One region of the Paenibacillus sp. FSL H7-0714 genome, then DNA from elsewhere that is predicted to be linked to it. Evidence: riboswitches for the same ligand, from Rfam matches in the RefSeq annotation. Region 1 holds a riboswitch; the other holds the start of a gene.
What was found. A riboswitch is a leader RNA that binds a small molecule or an ion and turns the genes downstream of it on or off. The one in region 1 is predicted to bind glycine.

Region 1 (3,418 bases):
TTTACACATCACTCCTTCCCTTCACGGATTCCATTACATTCTCCATAGAACGCTCTAACATTCCGATCACCTCAAATTTTGTGGCTTGTAATAAATATTATGGTAGCATACTTTTTATTATTGATCATTTCGTCATATCAAGGACGATTCGACCATTGATTTTGCCTTCTAACATAAGATCGTAGATCTCATTAATATCTTCTAGTTTACGTGTCTCAATAATGGTTTTGATTTTTCCTTCTGCAGCGAATTGTAATGTTTCTTGTAAATCTTTGCGAGTGCCGACAATCGAACCGACTACCTTTGTTCCGTTTAATACTGTATCAAAAATCGGAACATCCATGGATTCAGGAGGCAGCCCAACCATGACGCAGGTACCGCCGCGGCGAATGGCCCGGTAGGCTTGGTCGAATGCTTTTTTCGCAACCGCTGTACAAACGACACCATGCACTCCGCCGATTTCTTTTTGAATCCAGTCTGCCGCATCTTCTTTTAATGCATTTACGGTTTTGTCTGCGCCAAGCTGTTTGGCAAGCTCCATCTTTTCATCCGACGTGTCGATGGCCACTACGTTCATTCCCATCACCTTTGCATATTGTACACCAAGATGACCCAATCCTCCGACGCCGAAAATGGCTACCCATTCACCTGGCTTTACACCTGATACTTTCAAAGCTTTATAGGTCGTAACGCCAGCGCAAAATAAAGGTGCCGCTTCGATGAAGCTTAGATTATCAGGAACCTTCACTACATAATCGGCAGCTGCCACACAATATTCTGCATATCCGCCATCTACGGAATATCCGGAATTTTGCTGATCGAGACAAAGAGTCTCTCTTCCTGTAAGACAATACTCACAATGACCGCAGGCTGAGTACAGCCATGGAATTCCTACTCGGTCTCCTACCTTTAAGTGTGTAACTCCTTCACCTATTTCTTCAATAATCCCAACGCCTTCATGTCCGGGAATAAGAGGGAGTTTCGGTTTGACGGGCCAATCGCCATGAGCAGCATGCAAATCAGTATGACACACTCCGCACGCCTGAATATGGACAAGGATTTCTTTGTGTCCGGGTTTTGGTTTAGGTACGTCTTGTAGCTCTAACTTTTCTTTGAATTTCTTTACTACAGCGGCTTTCATTAGCATACTCCTTTAGTTTTTTGCTTTTCAAAAAGTAGTATGTTCATGAGGCTAACTTTAAATTCTTGAGACTTTTATCACTGATTAACACTCACATCACAAGTAATATGTTAGAATATCAGAACAGCTTTACTGCGTTACCGCTTTATCAACTTCATAATTCACGAGCTATGATGGCTAAGGATTACACTTTAGCTGGAGCAGCTTCTGGAGAGACTGCGGAAATTCCGCGGCGCCGAAGGGTTCACAATCTCAGGCAAAAGGACAGAAGAGTACTGAATATGTATTTGTCATGCTGATCGCCATCAGCAGGGCGAATATTATTTGATATTCTTACGATCTGGGAGATTGGATGACATCCAATCTCTCTTTTTTTATTCCAATTTATTGTACTCACAAGGGGGAACTAGGTATGGCACAACTAGAATTAAAGAGAGAGCTGGCTAATCGGCATGTTCAGCTTATTGCTATTGGCGGCACCATTGGTACAGGATTATTCTTGGGATCAGGCAAGGCGATAGAGAAGGCAGGCCCATCCATTATGATCACGTATTTAATCGTGGGTATTGCTGTGTTTTTTGTGATGAGAGCACTGGGAGAACTCCTATTATCTAAAGCGGGCTATCAATCGTTTACGGATATTGCTGAAGACTACCTTGGATCACGGGTCGCATTCATTACTGGTTGGACCTATTGGTTTTGCTGGATCATGACGGCTATGGCTGATGTCATTGCTGTTGGCGTATATGTACAGTACTGGTTTGATATCCCGCAGTGGGTTCCTGCCATCGCCTGTCTAGTCGTGTTATTAGGACTTAATCTATTAACTGTAAAGAGCTTTGGGGAACTCGAATTTTGGTTTGCTTTAATTAAGGTAATTACGATTCTCGCCTTGATTGGTCTTGGGGTCATTTTACTGATCATAGGGTTTAAGACGGATGCAGGATCGGTGACGGTACGAAACCTATGGGAGCATGGGGGATTTTTTCCGAACGGCATATCAGGCTTCTTATTTTCTTTTCAAATGGTTGTATTTGCTTATGTCGGTGTGGAATTGGTGGGGGTGTCGGCAGCGGAAACAGCGGATCCGGAGAAAAATATTCCATCGGCAATTAATAAAATTCCTTTACGGATTCTATTCTTCTATGTTGGTGCGCTTTTCGTCCTGCTATGCATAAATCCTTGGACGGAGCTCAGTCCGGCAGAGAGTCCTTTTGTAAAAACCTTTACTTTAGTAGGGATTCCAATTGCCGCAGGGATTATTAATTTTGTCGTATTAACTTCAGCCGCTTCTGCTTGTAATAGTGGGATGTTTTCGACAAGCCGAATTCTCTATAATTTGAGCAGAAACGATCAGGCGTCACCTAATTTGGGTAAACTAAATAAAAACCATGTACCAGCCAACTCGTTATTCATTTCTACAATTGTCATATCTGTAGGGGCTCTTTTGAGTAAACTTATTCCGGAACAGGCTTTTGGAATCGTGACAACGATAAGCGCCATTTGTTTTATATGGGTGTGGGGCATTGTTCTCATCTGCCATATTAAGTACAAGAAAACCCGGCCAGACTTACAGGCGAGATCGAAATTCAAAGCACCGTTCACACCGGCTATTAATTATATTGTCTTAACCTTGTTCGCTGGGATACTGATCATCATGTTATTCGCTGGAGAGACACGCCCGGCTCTATTATGTACTCCGTTATGGTTTATTTTATTATTCATCCTGTATTCGATTAGAAGTAAAAAGGGGAAAAGTAATCAAGCTTGAGTGAGACCAACATTAAGTAGCGGCAAGCGAAGACCTTTCACAAGTCTAGTGTTGATCGCAACTTAGGGTTGCGGGGCTGCAACTAAAGCGTTCTTTACTTCTGCATACGATTAATCCAATATAGGCTTATGAATTGCAGAAAGGTAGTTGCTGCTATGATCTTTGGGGAGAAGTTAAAAGCGGAAAGAAATAAAAAAAGTTGGTCACAAGAAGAACTGGCCGAGAAGCTGTTTGTAAGCCGACAGTCGGTTTCGAAATGGGAGAATGGTCAGAACTACCCAAGCATTGAAATCATTATTAAAATAAGCGATCTTTTTGGGGTAACTATCGATGAGTTACTAAGGAGTGACGAGGAGTTGACCAAAAAGGTGATAGAAGAAGGCAAGAAATTGGCTCACCCGAAATTAAAGTTTGTATTTGATGTCTTCGTAATAGCAGGCATTGTGCTATTAGTGATTAAACTCTGTGTGCTCTTTCTGAACAAAGTAATGGCACTAGAGATTACC
Region 2 (3,418 bases), 520 kb from region 1:
ATAATGCGGTTGCGCCATCATACATGCTGGCATTGGCTACTTTCATACCGGTTAGTTCGCAAATGTAGGATTGGAATTCGAAGATCGCTTGCAGTTCGCCTTGGCTGATCTCCGGTTGATAAGGGGTGTAAGCAGTGTAGAATTCTGAACGGGAAATGACATGGTTGATCACCACAGGGATGTGATGGTCGTATAATCCGGCGCCGAGGAAGCTGGCGTGCGAATCGAAGTCAGCATTTCGGTCAGCGAGACCTTTCATGTGACGTAGCAGGGCGTACTCATCGAGTGGTTCAGACATCGGCATAGTGCCTTGATAACGGACGGCTTCAGGGATATCGGAAAACAGCTCATCTATGGACTGAATCCCGACGGTTTCCATCATCTCTACGCGGTCCTGTGCTGTCATGGGCAGATAACGGTGCTTCATTAAGGTTTCACTCCTTGGCTTTTTTAAAATATAAGAAAGTACAATTTTCACGCTATACTTTATCCTTCTATTTCTCGCTTAAAAGCTAACCGTCCTAATAAGGACGCTAAAGGCGTTTATACTTGTAAAAAGGGGCCTTAATCACGACAGCTTTAAGCTGCTTGCCGCGTATCTCTACGAAAACCTCTGTGCCTATTTCACTATAAGCTGTATCAAGCAAAGCTAATCCCAGGTTGCGTTTCAGCGTTGGAGATTGGGTTCCGGTTGTGACCTCTCCGATTTTGATGCCGTCCGCATAGACTGGGTAATGGGAGCGTGGAATGCCTCGATCAATCATTTCTAGACCGACAAGACGGCGGGGGAGACCCGCTTCTTTTTGCTGTATCAACGCATCGCGTCCGATGAAATCTGCTTTGTCCAGCTTTACGAAAAACTGAATCCCTGCTTCAAGAGGAGTGATGTCAGCCGACAGCTCCTGACCGTACAGTGGCAATTTTGCCTCGAAACGAAGCGTATCCCGTGCGCCCAGTCCAGCAGGTGTTAATCCGTGAGGAGAGCCAACTGCGAGAAGGCCGTTCCATAACGTCGCTGCCCCATCCAGCGGAGCATAAATTTCGAAGCCATCTTCACCGGTATAACCCGTACGGGAGATCAGTACTTCTACACCGCAGACGGTTGCGCGTTCGATGAAGTGGAAAGGCTTGAGCGTTGAGATCGGTGCATCAGTAACTTCTGCGAGTATGGTCTCTGCCAGCGGACCTTGCAAGGCGAGCAAAAGCGTCTCGTCAGAGACATTAGTGAGTGTGACTTCACCGAATTCAGAGGTCAGATGCTCTTGCAGCCACTGGAAGTCCTTATCGATGTTGGAGGCATTTACGACGAGCATATAACGGCCTTCACTTAGTCGATACACGAGTAAATCGTCGACCACCCCGCCGTTTGGATAACAGAGCAGCGTATATTGTGCCGCACCATCGGTAAGGCGGCTGACATCGTTGGTCGTCATTTTTTGTAAAAAGGCTTCAGCGCCGCTTCCGATCACCATGAATTCACCCATATGCGATACATCGAACAGTCCAGCCTGCTGGCGAACAGCCTCATGCTCCTTCACGATACCTGTAAACTGTACTGGCAGCTCCCAGCCGCCAAAATCAATGCACCTGGACTCCGCATATGCGGAATAGAGATCATAAAAAGGCGTTCTTTTCAAAGCATCCATGTCGTCACTCCCCTAGTCTGATTACATACGAAAAAAAGGACAGGCAGAAGCAATCATGCATAAATGCACTAATCGCTTTCTGCTCTGTCCTTTGTACCTGAGAGTTACCCTGCGTAACTAACATGCAAGTTTCCCCGTTGGTGACCTGACGCACTCAGCCTCGCGTCTGATGCTCTCCAGAGGTACGTCCGACAAAGGTCCTTTTGCCTGAGAGATTCACCCCTGTTAGGGCTTACTCCTTCGGCGCCGTCTTCAAGTGAGACAGTCTCTCCCTATGCCATCATCCGCAACTGTATTTGTTTCTTATGTCTCCATTAAACGGGTATAGGAGGGCGCTGTCAACAAGAAAAAGTCAAAAAAACGACAAATTTATTTTACTTTTAGTAATATTGACATTATGCTCCGCGATCACTTAGGCTATAACTAAATTTAGAATTCCAATTTGGAAATGAGGCGGCTTGAAATGAGTGAAGTTTTAGATAACCTTCTTTACAGCGAAGAGCATGAGTGGGCACAGCAAGTGGAAGGACGCGTAGTACGTGTTGGGATTACGGATCATGCTCAGCATTTGTTAGGCGATATCGTATTTGTGGAATTTCCAGAAGTGGGTTTGGCCATTTCAGCTGGCGACAGCGTAGGTAGTATCGAATCTGTTAAGACCGTATCGGAACTGTATTCACCCGTCTCAGGGACGGTTACCAAGATTAATGACGGTTTAGAAGCTAGTCCAGAACTGATCAACGATAAGCCTTATGGCGAGGGTTGGATTTTTGAAATTGAAGTGGACGGAGAGTACGCTGATGCTGTAAAAGGTCTGCTAGATGCAGCTGGATATCGTGCATTGGTAGGGGAGTAATTCTAATTTTTTTCTGAATATTAATTTCACCGAATGTGATATTTATAGCAGCAAGTTTCCGTTTTTGGGGACTTGCTGTTTGGTGTTTTTATATAGATAGTGGTGGTGATTTTTGAGTTAAATCCTGGGACTCTTTAGAATTATGGGATTTTATTTAAAAGCGAATCTACTGATTGTGGAATTAGGGAAAACCTCCCTTATTTTAGACGAATATAGCGTGACACAAAGGGTTTTAGGGAATTCCTCCCTAAAATTTCGGTGAAAAGCGCTATTTCTGACTAAATAGGGTATTAATCAGGGAGGAATTCCCTAATTCTGCGCCTGGACAAGGGAATAGGCAGATAATCAGGGAGTATTTCCGTAATAAATAGTGGCGAGCCCATTTTGGTATGTTGATAAGCAGATTCGCTCCCGCACAGGCCTAGCTACTGTAACTAGCTCTGAGTAAAACATTTTTTAGGCACCCTCTTGAAGCTGCCGCAGCACAATGATCTCTACACGGCGGTTCTTTTGCTTACCTGCAGCTGATGTGTTCTCCGCGGTGGGCTGGGTATCAGCATACCCTGCATATTGAAAATTGTCGGGGTTCAACCCTTCATGATCTAAGAAAAAGCGAAGCACTGACAGCGCACGAGCACCAGATAGCTCCCAGTTGTCGTTATAGTGAGAAGCCGAAGATACTGGAGTATTGTCGGTATGTCCTTCAATGCTGATCTTTGCGCCGATATCGCTGAATAAGCCAGATAACTGCTGAAGAGCAGGTAGGGCTGGAGACTTCAGGTCTGCCTTACCTATATCGAAGAGAAAACGGTCACTGAGTGTGATTTCTATCCCCTGCGGTTTGTCGGCAACAAAAATTTGTTCTCCGAGATTATTTTCCTCTACATAGTTCGTAATCACACCCATTAATTTAGCA

Region 2: linked by a shared signal. The riboswitch ahead of gcvT (glycine cleavage system aminomethyltransferase GcvT) and the one ahead of NST34_RS31665 (amino acid permease) in region 1 are both predicted to bind glycine.

Annotation. Positions count from the first base shown of each region.
Region 1 covers NZ_JBBOPT010000001.1:7,039,921-7,043,338, reverse strand. Annotated here, with positions in the region: gene adhP (alcohol dehydrogenase AdhP) at 125-1,141, opposite strand; glycine riboswitch at 1,339-1,419, shown strand; gene NST34_RS31665 (amino acid permease) at 1,554-2,912, shown strand; gene NST34_RS31660 (helix-turn-helix domain-containing protein) at 3,068-3,418, shown strand, end outside.
Region 2 covers NZ_JBBOPT010000001.1:6,524,862-6,528,279, reverse strand. Annotated here, with positions in the region: gene gcvPA (aminomethyl-transferring glycine dehydrogenase subunit GcvPA) at 1-427, opposite strand, end outside; gene gcvT (glycine cleavage system aminomethyltransferase GcvT) at 534-1,646, opposite strand; glycine riboswitch at 1,832-1,930, opposite strand; gene gcvH (glycine cleavage system protein GcvH) at 2,110-2,502, shown strand; gene NST34_RS29435 (flagellar motor protein MotB) at 2,959-3,418, opposite strand, start outside.